Regions from separate parts of the Cyanobium sp. NS01 genome, predicted to be linked through region 1. Evidence: predicted binding sites of a transcription regulator. Region 1 holds the regulator's gene; the other holds the start of a gene.
What was found. The regulator NtcA, encoded in region 1, controls nitrogen genes in cyanobacteria. The targets are predictions, from matches to a motif close to GTANCNNNNGNTAC.
Positions count from the first base shown of each region.

Region 2: CyaNS01_RS03170 (P-II family nitrogen regulator) is a predicted target of NtcA. The motif match lies at 3,679-3,692, and genes of this name have one in related genera.

Region 1 is NZ_CP047940.1:2,410,905-2,418,329, forward strand. Features, by position in the region: gene thyX (FAD-dependent thymidylate synthase) at 1-580, shown strand, start outside; gene dcd (dCTP deaminase) at 600-1,193, opposite strand; gene CyaNS01_RS12690 (cob(I)yrinic acid a,c-diamide adenosyltransferase) at 1,205-1,852, opposite strand; gene ntcA (global nitrogen regulator NtcA) at 2,117-2,782, shown strand; gene CyaNS01_RS12700 (DUF3084 domain-containing protein) at 2,839-4,077, shown strand; gene CyaNS01_RS12705 (resolvase) at 4,074-4,520, shown strand; gene CyaNS01_RS12710 (DUF3146 family protein) at 4,517-4,774, opposite strand; gene pth (aminoacyl-tRNA hydrolase) at 4,779-5,414, opposite strand; gene CyaNS01_RS12720 (TatA/E family twin arginine-targeting protein translocase) at 5,467-5,802, opposite strand; gene psbH (photosystem II reaction center phosphoprotein PsbH) at 5,827-6,027, opposite strand; gene psbN (photosystem II reaction center protein PsbN) at 6,165-6,314, shown strand; gene CyaNS01_RS12735 (alpha-mannosidase) at 6,336-7,425, opposite strand, start outside.
Region 2 is NZ_CP047940.1:633,683-641,107, reverse strand. Features, by position in the region: gene CyaNS01_RS03190 (FtsW/RodA/SpoVE family cell cycle protein) at 16-1,113, shown strand; gene CyaNS01_RS03185 (cytochrome c biogenesis CcdA family protein) at 1,123-1,851, shown strand; gene CyaNS01_RS03180 (cytochrome c biogenesis protein ResB) at 1,856-3,148, shown strand; gene queF (preQ(1) synthase) at 3,136-3,576, opposite strand; gene CyaNS01_RS03170 (P-II family nitrogen regulator) at 3,783-4,121, shown strand; gene CyaNS01_RS03165 (TlyA family RNA methyltransferase) at 4,172-5,038, opposite strand; gene CyaNS01_RS03160 (hypothetical protein) at 5,166-5,414, shown strand; gene purB (adenylosuccinate lyase) at 5,500-6,795, shown strand; gene CyaNS01_RS03150 (polysaccharide biosynthesis/export family protein) at 6,822-7,425, opposite strand, start outside.

The sequences.
Region 1 (7,425 bases):
CTGCGTCAAGCGCCTGCTGGCCGGCGAGCGGGGGCACTACGGGCCGCTGGAGCACGCCCAGATCGTGCTCAACGTGGGCTGGTTTCCCCACTCGGTGATGCAGCAGGCCCGCACCCACCGGGTGGGCGTGAGTTTTGATGTGCAGTCGATGCGCTACACGGGCGATCGCATCACCAAGGCCGCCAGCGGCGAGCTCGACCTGGAAGAGGTGTTCTACCTGCGCCCGCTCGGCAACTACAGCGACCGTCAGGGCAAAAAATATGCCTACAGCACCGAACAGCGGGCCATCGACCTGGACCTCTGCCGCCGGGCTGCCGAGCGCTACGCCGAGCTGCTGGCGGCCGGCTTTGCCGAGGAGCATGCCCGCGGCATCCTGCCCTTCGACTACCGCCAGCACTTCGTGGTGAGTTTCACCCTGCGGGCGCTGCTGCACTTCCTTGATCTGCGGGCCAAACGCGATGCCCAGCAGGAGATCCGCTCCCTCTGCGATCTGATCTGGCCTCACCTGCAGCTGTGGGCCCCTCAGGTTGCCGAATGGTACGAGCTCAGCCGCCTGCACAAGGCCAGACTGGCCCCCTGAATGAGGTCCCAAGAGGGGTTCACACCCTGGCCAGGGTCACGCGTTCAGGTTGGTGTTGATACTTTCCTGCCCGGTCGCCGTAGGTTGTCTCACAGGGATCACCCTCAAAAAAGAGCAGCTGACAGATGCCTTCATCGGCATAGATGCGGCAGTCAGCCCCTGAGGAATTGCTGAACTCCAGGGTGAGGTGGCCCTCCCAGCTGGCCTCGGCGGGAGTGGTGTTGACGATGATGCCCAGGCGGGCGTAGGTGCTCTTGCCCAGGCAGATCACCGTGATGTTGGGCGGCACCCTGAGGTGCTCAAGAGCCACCCCGAGGCCATAGGAATGGGCGGGCAGGATGAAATACCGCCCATCCGCATCTTCGTGCAGGGATGCGGGCTCCAGGTTGGCAGGATTGAAGCGCTTGGGGTTCATCACCGTTCCGGGCACATGGCGGAAGATGAGGAATTCCTGGGGCGAGAGGCGCAGGTCGTAGCCGTAGGAGGAGCAGCCGAAGCTGAGCACCGGACTGCTGGCCTGAGCGGGGTCGAGGTGGCGGACCAGCGTGCCCTGGAAGGGCTCCAGCATGCCGCCGGACGCTTGCTGCTTGATCCAACGGTCGTTCTTGAGCATCGGAGGCCGGCCTAACAGCCGCGGCGGAGCTGGGTGACCTGGTCAGCCAGGGCCATCAGCTCAGGTGCCATGGAGGGTCCGGTCAGAATGACATCCAGGTGGGGGGGCCGCAGCTCCAGGGTGGTGAGCACCTCCTGGAGGGGCAGGTAGCCCAGCTCCACGGCGAGGCCGAGTTCATCGAGCACCATCAGGTCGACGCTGCCGTGGAGCAGCTGCTGGCGACTGAAGGCCCAGACCTCCTGCACTGCCTCCAGGATCTCGCCGCCATGGGTTGGAGCCGGTTCGGCCAGGCAGGTGGCCACGGCCGGCCGCAGCCACTGGAGGCGGCCGCAGAGCCAGGGGCTGGCGGCAAGCCCCTGCTCCACCCCACCCTTGAGCAGCTGACTCACCAGCACCCGGCTGCCGAGGCCAGCGCTGCGCAGGGCCAGGCTGAGCACCGCCGCCACACTGCCCCGGAACGGGGCGGTGTGGACCTGGAGCATGCCCTCCGGCTGGGCCAGCCGGCGCAGCGGACGCACGGTCGCCGGAAGGGCCGCCGCAGGCAGAGCCACAGGGGCCACGGGCCGATGGGCCGTGTGCACAGCGGCCTCGGCAGGCGCGGAACCCACCACCTCGAGCCGGACTCCGGAACCGGGGCTGCTCGAGAGACTGGCGGCCATGGACCCTGCAGCGACGCAGGACTGAATGTAGCGGTCGCGTGGCGTAGCGCTGGGCACAACCACCACCTGTGGTGGGTCCACCCACACGCACGCCGGTGCGCCCGGACTCACCGGCCCCCAAAAGGTGCCTGTTGCTACATGGGGGCCCCCATCGCATCTATAGGGTCCGCCCATATGCCTGACCCAGCCATGGTTGGCGCCACACGCGGGTTCAGCCGTACGGCCAACACACCCAGCAGCGGTGCACCAGGGGTGGTGGGCGGCATGGGGGCCGCCGGCCAGGGCAACCAGACCCTGCTGGAGGTGATCCGGGCCCTGGGAGGCAGCAGCGTCGAGGCGATCGAGCGCAGCAAGACGATCTTCTTCCCGGGGGATCCGGCCGAGCGGGTCTACCTGCTGCGGCGCGGAGCCGTTCGCCTCTCGCGGGTGTACGAATCCGGAGAGGAGATCACCGTGGCGCTGCTGCGGGAAAACAGCCTGTTCGGGGTGCTCTCCCTGCTCACTGGCCAGCGCTCAGACCGCTTCTACCACGCGATCGCCTTCACCCGCGTGGAGCTTCTGAGCGCACCGGCCACCTCTGTGCGCAAGGCGATCGAACAGGACGCCAGCGTGGGCCTGCTGCTGCTGCAGGGGCTCTCCTCACGGATCCTGCAGACCGAAACCATGATCGAGACCCTCACGCACCGCGACATGAGTTCGCGGCTCGTGAGCTTTCTGCTGGTGCTCTGCCGCGACTTCGGCGTGCCGGGTTCGGAGGGCATCACCATCGACCTGCGTCTCTCCCACCAGGCCATCGCCGAGGCCATTGGCTCCACCCGGGTGACGATCACCCGCCTGCTGGGAGACCTGCGCAACGAAGGGCTGGTTCAGATCGACCGCAAGAAGATCACCGTGTTCGATCCGATCGCCCTGGCCAAGCGCTTCAGCTGACATCGGCCTGAAGCCCAGCGGCCAAGGCGGGATACTGGCTCCATACGAGGACACCTGTGTCGGGCTGGCTGCTGATCCTGGCGCTGCTGGTTCTCGGCGGCGTGCTCTCCACCCTGGGCGACCGCCTGGGCAGCCGGGTCGGCAAGGCCAGGCTGAGTCTGTTCAAGCTGCGGCCGCGGCGCACCGCCGTGCTGATCACGGTGCTGACAGGCAGCCTGATCAGTGCCATGTCCCTCGGGCTGATGCTGCTGGTGAGTGAGCGCCTGCGCACGGGACTGTTCGAGCTCGACCAGCTGGAGGAGCGGCTCAGTGGCACCCGCAGCCAGCTCGAGGCCAGTCGCCAGCGCCTCAGCACCAGCCAGGCGGAGGTGGCCCGGGCTCAGGCCGGCCAGCGCAAGGTGCAGCAGGAGCTGGCCCAGGCCGAGCGGCGCAGCGCCGCCCTGCGCAAGGAGTTGGCCCCCCTGCAGGCCCAGCGGGCCAGGCTGGAGCGCGACAAGGTGGCGCTCGAACAACAGAACCGGAGCCTGGAGGGTCAACGCGCTCGCCTCAGCGAGGTGGTGCGGGGCAGGGACGCTGAAATCCAGCGCACCGAGGCTGAACTGGCCGCAGTGCGGGAACGGATCGCAGCAGGGGCCCAGGAGCTGCGTGAGCTCGAAAACAACCTGATCGCCCTGCGGCGCGGCGACGTGGTGATCACCACCGGCCAGTCCCTGGCCAGCGCCAAGGTGAAGCTGGAGAACCCCGGCCAGGCCCAGGAGGTGATCACGGCGTTGCTGCAGCAGGCCAACCTCAACGCCTTCCGGCGCGTGCTGCCGGGGGAGGCGGTCGATCGGCAGATCCTGCTGGTGCCCAGCAACGACATCAGCCGTCTGGAGGGGCTGCTGGCTCGACCCGGCACCTGGGTGGTGAGCATCCTCTCGGCCGCCAACGTGCTGCGCGGCGAGAGACAGGTGCTGGCCTTCCCCGACCTGCGTCCGAATCGGCGGGTGGTGGCCGCCGGTGAGGTGATGGCCCGCACCACGATCGAGGCCGGCCTGCGCAGCCCCGATCAGCTGGCCCGCCGGCTCAACCTGCTGCTGGCGGCTGCCTATGCCCAGGCCCAGCGCCAGGGCACGATGGAGGATGGGCTGCAGTTCGATGCCGCCAGCTTCAACCAGCTCACCCAACGGCTGGCAGAGCGCCCAAGCGACGCGGTGGTGCAACTCGAGGCGGTGGCGCTGCGCGACGCCGACACCCCCGACCCGATCTCCGTGGAACTGAGGATTTCGGGCAACAGAGGGGCCGGCCGCCCGTGAGGGGGGCGTCGCTGCTGGCGGGGCTCGATCCCGGGCGCAGCAAGTGCGGGCTGGTGCTGGCCGATTCCAGGGCGTCGGTGCTGGTGCAGGCCGCGATTCTGGCGCCGGCGGAGGCGTTGGCCCTGCTGCGGCACTGGCAATCCCAGCGAGGCCTCACCCAGGTGGTGCTCGGCAACGGCACCGGCAGTGGCCCCTGGCCCGCCCAGTTGCAGGGCTGCGGGCTCGATCCCCATCCCGTGGATGAGCGGGGCACCACCCTGGCGGCCCGCAGCCGCTTCTGGGAACTGGAGGGGGCCGGCAGCTGGCGCCGGCTGCTGCCTCCGGGACTGCGCCTGCCCCCCCGGGATCTGGACGACGTGGTGGCCCAGTTGCTGCTGGAGCGCTGGCTCGGGCGCCCCCTCAGCCGGGATGACGTGCCGCTGCTGCGCCACTGGCCCGCCTAGAAGCGGGCGCGCACGGTGAAGGCGTAATCGCCGCCGGGTTCGAGCTGGTAGTCGGCCTTGAGCAGGAAGCGCAGCAGGGCGTCCTGAATCAGCGCCCGGCCCAGGGAGGGCTCCACCTGCAGTTCACCCCGGTCGAAGGCCCAGCTGAAGGTCCAGTGGAAGCCACCGGCGCTCACCTCCCCCTCCAGCCGTCGATGGCTGAAGCTCTGGTGCAGCACCCGCAACTGGGCCGTGGTGAGGGGCAGAGAGGCCATCCGCTCAGGCTGGGGGGTGCTGGGGCTGAAAACTGTTCAAACGATTACCAGCCCGTTCCAGCCCCAGGCGCTGGATCAGGCCGATGCCCGCCTCCACCTCGCTGAGCACGTCCTCAAGGCAGGGCTGCTCTGCAGGAGAGAAGCGCCCGAGCACATGACCCAGAGTGCGGGCCCGACGCTCGGCTGGCGTGTCAGCCGGAGCACCGATGCCGATGCGCAGGCGCGGAAAGTCCTGACTGCCGAGGTGGCTGATGGTGCTGCGCAGGCCGTTGTGGCCACCGGCGCTGCCGCTGGCGCGCAGGCGCAACCGGCCCAGGGGCAGGTCCATGTCATCCACGAGCACGAGCAGCTGGGCGGGCTCCAGGGAGAACCAGCCGAGGGCGGCCCGAATGGAGCGGCCGCTCTCGTTCATGAAGGTCTGGGGCATCAGCAGTCGCAGGCGGCGATCCCCCTGGCCCAGATCCGCCAGCAGACCATGGAGTTTGCCCTGGTGGCGGAAGGTCACACCCGTTGCCGCGGCCAGACGTTCCAGGGCCATGAAACCCACGTTGTGACGGGTGCCTGCGTAGCGGGAGCCGGGGTTCCCCAGCCCCACCACCAGCTGCAGGGACGGGCTGCTGGTGGCTGGCTCGACTGGCAAGGATGGCGCTGGAGGAAGGCTGGCGACCCTAGCCTCAGGCCGGCGGCTGGGATCAGATCCCGCCTGGCCCTGGCGCACTGCCGGGTTCAGGGGTCTGGGGCTCAGGTGTGTTGTGCTGAGCAGAGTCTGACTCTGCGCTTGCTGCCGGTGCCGAGAGCTGGGCAGGAGAAGCCGGGGTTGCAGCAGATGGGGCCTCTGAAGCGCTGGCCTCGAAGCTGTTGATGGCGGTGCGGAACTCCTGCTCAAACCCGGAGGAGGCCGACTGAAAGCCCTTGAGCGTGCGGCCCAGGGTGCGGCCCAGCTCAGGCAGACGCTTGGGGCCGAACACCAGCAGACCGATGGCGGCGATGACCGCCATCTCGGGGAGGCCGATTCCGAAGATGTTCATCGCAGGGACCTGCTGGGGTCAGGCTCAGCCTGCACCATTCCAGTTCACGTTGATGCCTTCGAGCAGCAGCGACTGGTTGTACAGCTGCAGGATCACCAGCAGGAAGACCAGAAACAGGGCCATGAAGATGCCCATCACCGGGGTGGTGCCCCAACCGGGCACAACCTTGCCGTATTCGGAGTTCAGTGGACGCAGCAGATCTCCGAGAGGGGTGCGTTGAGCCATGGCTGCTTGGGCCTCTCGCCTGAGGTGTCGGGATCGTTACTCTAGGGCTCTCGAAGGCCTTGCGCGCCAGGCTTTCGAGAGATGTGACGGATCGTTGGGGCCCTCCCTGCCGTTCGCCAGCCCCCCTGCCCTCCCCCATGGATCCCAGCACCAGCGGCTCCCCTGCCCTCTCCGTCGCCCTGGCCGTGCTGGCCGTGCTGCTCGGGCTCACCGGCTTCGGCGTCTACATGGCGTTTGGGCCGCCCTCCCGCCAGCTCACCGATCCCTTCGACGACCACGAGGACTGAGGCCTCCACTGGGGCTTGGGCTCAGTCGTTGCGGCTCAGGCGCCAGAACCCGAGCTGCCAGGGCTGAAGCTCGCGGTCCTGGCCCGCTGCAACGGTCTCCTCAAGTCCATTGACCCTCGCCAGCACGGTCCAGCCTGGACCCAGCTCGAGCCGGCGCCGGCAGGCCGACTGGTTGGCCACGGCGATCACGGCCTGGGCTGGCGTCCCCTTGCTGGTCTCACGGCTGGGCCACAGCCCCAGCAGGGCCAGCCCCTCGGCCAGGGGGGGCAAACCATCCAGGGGGGCCGCCCGCCGATCCCCCGCTGACGCAGCGCGCCCCAGCCAGAGGGGCTCGCGGAACACCTGGGCGTGGTCGGGGATGGCGGCCTGGGCCCAGGTGGGAGCTGCAGCCATCAGGGCCAGCCGCTGGCGGCGGCGGCCGTTGTCGGCGCCGGGGTCGGGCCAGGTGGGAGCCCGCAGCAGGGACACGCCAAGCCGCCCGGCGTCACAGGACACCCCCTGGGGCCCGTCCAGCAGCACCGCCAGGCCACCACCGCGGCCCGCCGTGGCCAGCCAGCTGATCGCGGCCACTTCCCAGCGGGCCTGCTCGCGGGCGGTCACGGCCACGGCCGGACGCTCCAGCACCCCACCGGACGTATCGGCCGCCCAGCGCTGGGCCGGCTCCGCCAGGGGCAGCTCCAGCCGCAGCAGCTCATGGCGCTGGTGCCAGTCGATGCTCAATGTCAGCTCGAGCCAGGGGGTGGCGGCGAGAAGCCGCCCCTCCAGCCGCACCCGGCTGCGGCCGAAACGGCCCCGCCACACGAAGCTGGCGCAGAGCGGCCCCCGCTCGCGCCACACGGGTGCTCCCTGCCATGGCCACGGAAGTGGATGGTCGGCGTGGTCGGGGGCCAGGTCCCAGGCATCCCAGAACTGACCGCGATCGGCGTAGCGGCACCAGCGCAGGGGCTCGGCCAGCAGGCTGCGGCCGGCCTGGTCCCAGAGCTGCTCGATGCCGTGCTGGCCGAGCTCCACGGCAATCAGGCCGTTGCCGGCCCGCTGGCCGGCGGTCCAGACCGGCTGGTCCACCAAGGCCGACTGCGGCTGCGGCGGCTGGGCGGCAGCCACGGCCGCA
Region 2 (7,425 bases), 970 kb from region 1:
CCTGCGGAAGCGAGGCTGCTGCTGGCCCTGGTGGCCCTGTGGAGCCTGATGGGCTTGCTGGTGCTCGCCTCCGCCAGCTGGTGGGTGGCCGAGCGGGAGATGGGCGATGGCGCTTTCTATCTCAAGCGCCAACTGATCTGGACGGTGGCCAGCTGGGGACTGCTCTGGATGGCCGTGCGCACCAGTCTGCGGCGCTGGCTGCATCTGGCTCCCCTCGCCCTGTTGATCGGCACCCTGTTGGTGGCCGCCACCCTGGTGGTGGGCAGCACCGTGAATGGCGCCAGTCGCTGGTTGGTGCTCGGCCCCATCCAGATCCAGCCTTCCGAGCTGGTGAAGCCCTTCGTGGTGCTGCAGGGGGCCGCCCTGTTCGCCCACTGGCGCCGCATCAGCCTCGACCAGAAGCTCCTGTGGCTGGGCGTGTTCGGAACCCTGATCCTGCTGGTGCTCAAACAGCCCAACCTCAGCACCGCCGCCCTCACCGGACTCCTGCTCTGGCTGATGGCCCTGGCTGCCGGGGTGGGACTGCCCCTGCTGCTGGGGGCCGCCACCGCGGGGGGCCTGCTGGGCTCGGTCAGCATTCTGATCAACGACTACCAACGCCTGCGGGTGATCTCGTTCCTGGACCCCTGGCGGGACGCTCAGGGCGACGGCTACCAGCTTGTGCAGAGCCTGCTGGCCATCGGCTCCGGTGGGCTGCTCGGAGAGGGATTCGGCCTCTCAACCCAGAAGCTCCAGTACCTGCCGATCCAGACCACCGACTTCATCTTTGCCGTGTATGCCGAGGAATTCGGCTACGTGGGCTCGGTGGCATTGCTGTTGTTCCTGCTCCTGTTCGGCTTTGTGGGGGTGCGGGTGGCGCTCAGCTGCCGCAGCAACCAGCAGCGACTCGTGGCCATGGGCGCCACCACCCTGCTGGTGGGGCAGTCGATTCTCAACATTGCCGTGGCCAGCGGGGCCATGCCCACCACGGGGCTGCCGCTGCCCCTGATCAGCTATGGGGGCAATTCCCTGCTCGCCAGCCTGCTGATCTGCGGCCTGTTGATTCGCTGCTCGCTGGAATCAGGAGGCCTCGCCCCCGAACCCCGCCGGCGTCGCCCCCAGCCGGCCCGATAGGCTGAACCCATGATCGAAGCTGGCGCAGCACTGGCCGATTGGGCCCGCAACAGTGAGCTGCTGCTCCAGAACTCGCTCCAGCATCCCGGGCCCGCCACCCTGCTTGTGGTGTTCGGCGGCGGGGTTCTCACCAGCCTCGGCCCCTGCTCCCTCTCCCTGCTGCCGGTGACCCTGGCCTACCTGGCCGGGTTCAGCGACCAGAGCGAGGCAGGCCGGCCCTGGCTGCGCAGTGCCAGCTTCGCTGCCGGGATCGTTGCCGCCCTGGTGCTGCTGGGCCTGGCCAGCGGGCTGCTCGGCAGGATCTACGGCCAGATTCCCGGCCTGATTCCCACCGTCGTGGCCCTGATCGCCCTGGCCATGGGCCTCAATCTGCTGGGTTGGCTGCCTTTGCAGCTTCCTGCCGGCCCGGATCCCGAACGCTGGCGCCAGCATGCTCCAGCACCCCTGGCCCCCCTGGCCGCGGGCCTGGCCTTTGGCCTTGCCGCCACGCCCTGCACCACGCCCGTGCTGGCGGTGCTGCTGGCCTGGATGGCCCAGGTGGGCAAGCCCCTGGTGGGCATGCTCCTGCTCACCAGCTTCGGGGCCGGGCAGGTGGTGCCTCTGCTGCTGGCCGGCACCGTAGCCGCCAGCCTGCAGGGTCTGCTCAGACTGCGGCGCCTGGGCCAATGGGTGCCGCCCCTGAGCGGCGCCGTGCTGCTGGCCACGGGTCTGGTGATGCTGGTCGCCAACTGGACCTGACCCCATGAGTGCCCTGCAACGCCTGGCTGGCTGGATTGCCGATCTCCGTCTGGCCATCGGTCTGTTGATCGTGATCGCCATCGCCAGCGGTGTCGGCACGGCCATTCCGCAGAAGGAGCCGGAGGGCCTGTACCACCAGCTCTACGACCCCCAGCCCTGGCTGGGGGTACTCAATGCCGACAGGGTGCTCGCCCTGGAACTCGACCATGTGTATTCCAGCCACTGGTTCCTGGCCCTGCTGGCCTGGCTGGCCCTCTCGCTTCTGCTCTGCAGCTGGAGGCGCCAGTGGCCCGCCTTGCGGGCCTCGCTGCGCTGGGTCGACTACCGCAGCCCGCGTCAGCTCAGCAAGCTGAACGTGGCCGAAACACGGGCCTGCGACGACGCCAGCGCCGATCTGCAACGCCTGGAGGATCGGCTGCGGGCCGAGGGCTGGCAGGTGCAGCGCCAGCCCGATCGCCTCGCCGCCCGGCGGGGCGTGCTGGGGCGGGTGGGCCCCCTGCTGGTGCATGCCGGCATGGTGGTGCTGATGCTGGGGGCCGCCTGGGGAGCCCTCGGGGGCCAGCGGGCTGAACAATTCCTGGCACCTGGGCGCAGCCTGGAGCTGGTGGACAGCCGCGGCCACAGCACCCTCACCCTCGCCCTCGACAGCTTCGCCGTGGAGCGCGATCCCGCCGGGCGGCCGGAACAGTTCCGCTCCGACCTGCGGCTGCTGGAAGGCGACGGCGAGACCGGCACGCTGCTGAAGGCTTCCCAGATCAGCGTCAACCACCCCCTGCGCTTCCAGGGCGTCACCCTCTACCAGGCCGACTGGGGGCTGGCCGCCATCACTGTTCAACTGGGCCGCAGCCCGCTGCTGCAACTTCCACTGCAGAGCTTCCCTGAGCTGGGGGAGCAGGTGTGGGGCCTGGTGCTGCCCACCCGACCCGATGGCTCCGATCCTGTCCTGCTCAGCCTCAGCAGCGAGCAGGGTCCGGTGGAGGTGTTCGGGGCTGATGGCGCCAGGCTCGGGCAGCTGGGGATCGGCGCCTCCCCACTGGAGGTCAACGGCCTGCCGGTGCGGGTGGCTTCGGTGCTGCCGGCCAGCGGCATCCTGCTGAAGCGTGATCCGGGAGTGCCCCTGGTGTACGCGGGGTTTGCCATCGCCCTGGCCGGCGGTGGCCTGAGCCTGCTGGCCACGCGCCAGCTCTGGGCGATCAGCGAGGCCGGGAGGCTGCACGTGGCCGGCCTCTGCAACCGCAATCTCACGGCCTTCGCACGGGAGCTGCCTGAGTTGCTGAACCCGCCTCAGCAGGCCTGACGAATGCCGTGGCGAACCGTGACCACCGTGTGGACGTTGCCGCGCGGATTGAAATCAGCTTCCAGCTGCATCCATGTCGGCTCGCAGGCCACCACGAAGTCGTCCAGGATCCGGTTGGCCACCTCCTCATGGGAGATGCTGCGATTGCGGTAACTGTTCACGTAGAGCTTGATCGCCTTGAGCTCCATCACCCGGGGACCTGGCTGGTAGAGCAGGCGCAGAGTCGCGAAATCGGGATAGCCCGAAAAGGGGCAAAGGCAGGTGAATTCCGGCAGGGTGATGGCGATGTCGTAAGGACGCCCCGGCCGGGGATTGTCAAAGCAGATCAACCGGGATTCTGCGATGGCCCGTTCGCCGTAGAGGGGGGTCTGGGTGCGGCCCGGGGCGGAGCCGGCACTCGCCTCGGGCGTGGCAGATGGCGTGGACACGGCAGGGCACTGAGCGGGTCACGACCATGATGGCTGAAACCATCTGTGGGCCTGGGGCCCGCTCCGGCCCAGAAGCGGGGATCCTGTCGAGGCGCTGGCCAAGTAACATTGGCTACGACAACACCCCCTTGGCTCAGGCCTAATGGACCCGTCTCCGCCAAAAGCGGCGAGCCATGAGACCCTGATCGTCCAGCCCACCGGTATCCATGAAAAAAGTCGAGGCCATCATTCGGCCCTTCAAGCTTGAAGACGTCAAGATTGCGCTGGTCAATGCCGGCATCGTGGGCATGACCGTCAGCGAGGTTCGCGGCTTTGGTCGTCAGAAAGGTCAGGTGGAGCGCTATCGGGGTTCCGAATTCACGGTGGAATTCCTCCAGAAGCTCAAGCTCGAAATTGTGGTAGATGACGACAAGGTGGATACCGTGGTCAATGCCATCCAGGACGCTGCCCGCACCGGCGAAATCGGCGATGGCAAGATTTTTGTGGGCACCATCGACGGCGTGATCCGCATCCGCACCGGTGATCGCGACAGCGGCGCGATCTGAGTCCGTCGGGCTCTGACCGCTCTGCCCTGCCCCCTTCCCACGACACCGGCTCAGGGGGGGGCCAGGGCTAGGTCAACGCACGCTTTGATCGCTGCAATCCTGTCCTTCCGATCCTGCGGCAAACCCCAGTTCGCCAGCGCTGGAACCCTTTCCAATGCCGCCGAACGCAGCCAGAGCAGGTACTCGTGGTTGCCGGCAGGGCCTGTGATCGGAGAGGCCACAAGGCCTGAGGCCTGAAGGCCCAGCTGTTCAGCAGCCGCCAGCACCGACGTGATCGCCCCGACATGGGCCTGCGGACTGCGGACCACACCGCCTTTGCCCACCTGGCCCTTCCCCACCTCGAACTGGGGTTTGACCAGCAGGATCAGATCGCGCCCTGCAGTGGCTGATGATCCTCTCAGCAGCGCCAGCAAAGCCGGCAGCACCAGGGCCAGGGAGATGAACGACACGTCGGCGACGGCCAGATCCGGTCTGGGGTCGCTCGCGCCGAACAGCGCTTCAGGGGTGAGATGGCGCAGGTTCGTGCGCTCCTTGAGCACCACCCGCGGGTCACAGCGCAGCCGCCAGGCCGTCTGGCCGTAACCCACATCAATGCCGTACACCCGCGCAGCCCCGTGCTGCAGCAGGCAGTCGGTGAAGCCGCCCGTCGAGATGCCGCCATCAAGACACACCCGACCCCTCACACGGATCGGGAAGCTGGCCAGGGCCAGCTCCAGCTTCTCGCCACCGCGGGACACGTAACGGGGCAGCTGCAGCACGTTCAGCGGCAACGCAGGCGCCACCTCAGTGCCGGGTTTGTCGAGGATGCGCTCGCCGCTGCGCACGCGGCCGGCGCGGATCAGCACCTGGGCCTGTTGGCGTGTCTCAACCAAGCCGCGGGCCACCAGTTCCAGATCCAGGCGCTGTTTCGAGGCCACGACTGCGGGAGCGGACAGGTGTTGCCGTTCCCTGATCAAACCACAAGGCAAACCGAACAGATTGCGTGGATTGTCCACGGCGGCGCCCGCAGCCGCCTGAAGATGGCCCCAGCCCCTGAGCGGCAGTATGCAGTCCAGCGCAGCCAGCATTCCACCCACAGCCCAGGTGGCCGACCTGGAACGCCACCGTCAGTCGGCCCAGCTCATCGAGGCCCTGAGCCCTGGCAGCTTTGTCACGCTGCGCAACCAGCCCCCCGACCTCCCCCCCTTCCAGCTGATCCAGTGCCGGGGTGGGCGCTGCTGGGTACGCCAACAGAGCTGGGGGGCGATGGTGCAGTGGGAGGTGGCCCACCGTCAGCTCAGGGGCCTGGCCTGATCCCGGTGGGCCTTACAGCCGCGTCCTGGACGGCCCCATCCATACCGACCCATACATTGGATGGGCCGTTCCCACCCGCTGGGCCTTGATCGAGCGTTACACCCTGCCTGAGATGGGCGCCATCTGGAGCGAGCAGGCCAAGTTCCAGAGCTGGCTTGACGTGGAAATCGCCGCCACAGCCGCCAATAGCGAGCTGGGTCGGGTGCCCGCCGAGGCTCTGGCCCAGATCAGGGACAAGGCCAGCTTCAGCGTGGAGCGGATCCTCAGCATCGAGGCCGAGGTACGCCATGACGTGATCGCCTTCCTCACCAATCTGAATGAACACGTGGGCGATGCGGGGCGCTACATCCACGTGGGCATGACCAGCTCCGACGTGCTCGACACGGGCCTGGCGCTGCAGATGAAGGCCTCCGTGCAGGTGCTGCGCCAGGAACTGGATCAGCTGGCCAAGGCGCTGCGCAACCTGGCCCGACAGCACAAGGACACGGTGATGATCGGCCGCTCCCATGCGATTCACGGCGAACCGATCACCTTCGGCTTCAAGGTGGCCGGCTGGCTGGCCGAGACGCTGCGCAACCAGGAGCGGCTCGAGCGGCTCGAGCAGGTGGTGAGCGTGGGTCAGATCAGTGGCGCCATGGGCACCTACGCCAACACCGACCCTGAGGTGGAGGCCATCGCCTGCAGGCAGTTGGGCCTGGTGCCGGACACGGCCAGCACCCAGGTGATCGCCCGCGATCGCCATGCGGAATACGTTCAGACCCTGGCCCTGGTGGGAACCGCACTGGAGCGCTTCTCCACCGAGATCCGCAATCTGCAGCGCACTGACGTGCTGGAGGTGGAAGAGAACTTCGCCAAGGGCCAGAAGGGCAGCTCGGCCATGCCCCACAAGCGCAATCCAATCCGCAGCGAACGGATCAGCGGTCTGGCCAGGGTGCTGCGCAGCTACACCGTGGCGGCCCTGGAAAACTGCGCCCTCTGGCATGAACGCGACATCAGCCACAGCTCGGTAGAGCGCATGATGTTGCCCGATTGTTCAGCCACCCTGCAGTTCATGCTGAGGGAGATGACTGAGGTGGTAGGGGGTCTGGGGATCTACCCCGAAAACATGACCCGCAACATGAACATCTATGGCGGCGTTGTGTTCAGTCAGCGTGTGTTGCTTGCCTTAGTGGAATCGGGTCTCAGCCGCGAAGAGGCCTACCACATTGTTCAGACTCATGCCCACGCAGCCTGGAATTGCGAAACCGGTAACTTCCGACACAACCTCGAAGGCGACCCGGCGGTCACAGAGCTCCTGAAGGCAGAGGCTTTGGCGGACTGTTTCTCCACGGAACTGCACCGGGGGAATCTGAATGTGATCTGGCAGCGGCTGGGGATCTGAGCGATCCCAGCATTCAACACTACGCCTCAGCGAGTCAGAATGTTGTAAAGCGAGGCGGCATTCAACAGGGGACCGAGGGGCGCCACCGCTTGCGACAGAGTGTCATTGAAACGGGTCCAGTTGTTACGGGACACCACGATCACATCACCATTCCGCAGGGGGGGATTGGCCTCCGAACCCAGTTCGGCTGAAGGGTCAAAGGCCACCTCCTGGGAAAGGATCGAACCATCGGCCTCCAACCGCAGCAGGCGGACGTTGGAGACCCTGGCGCGCTGTGGATCAAGACCGCCGGCGGCCATCACCGCATTGGTCAGGGGGCTATTTGACTTCACCTGCTTGATACCAGGAACCTCTACTTCACCAACGACATTCACCGAGATGGCGTCGGGAGCGAAGTTGGAAGCACCAGTAGCAATCAAGGCTTCATTGGATCGAGCGCCTTCCAACTTGCCGACCCTGATCATGTCACCGTCATTAATCAGGGGATTAACCACCTGTACATTGTTCATCAGGACGCTGAGATAGTCGAAGTGATATTCACGCGGCGCCTCTCCAGGAACATTGCCCTGGCGCACAAGCACCAGATTGGAGAGATCCCCCATGGCCGTGATGCCGCCTGCCCGCTGGATC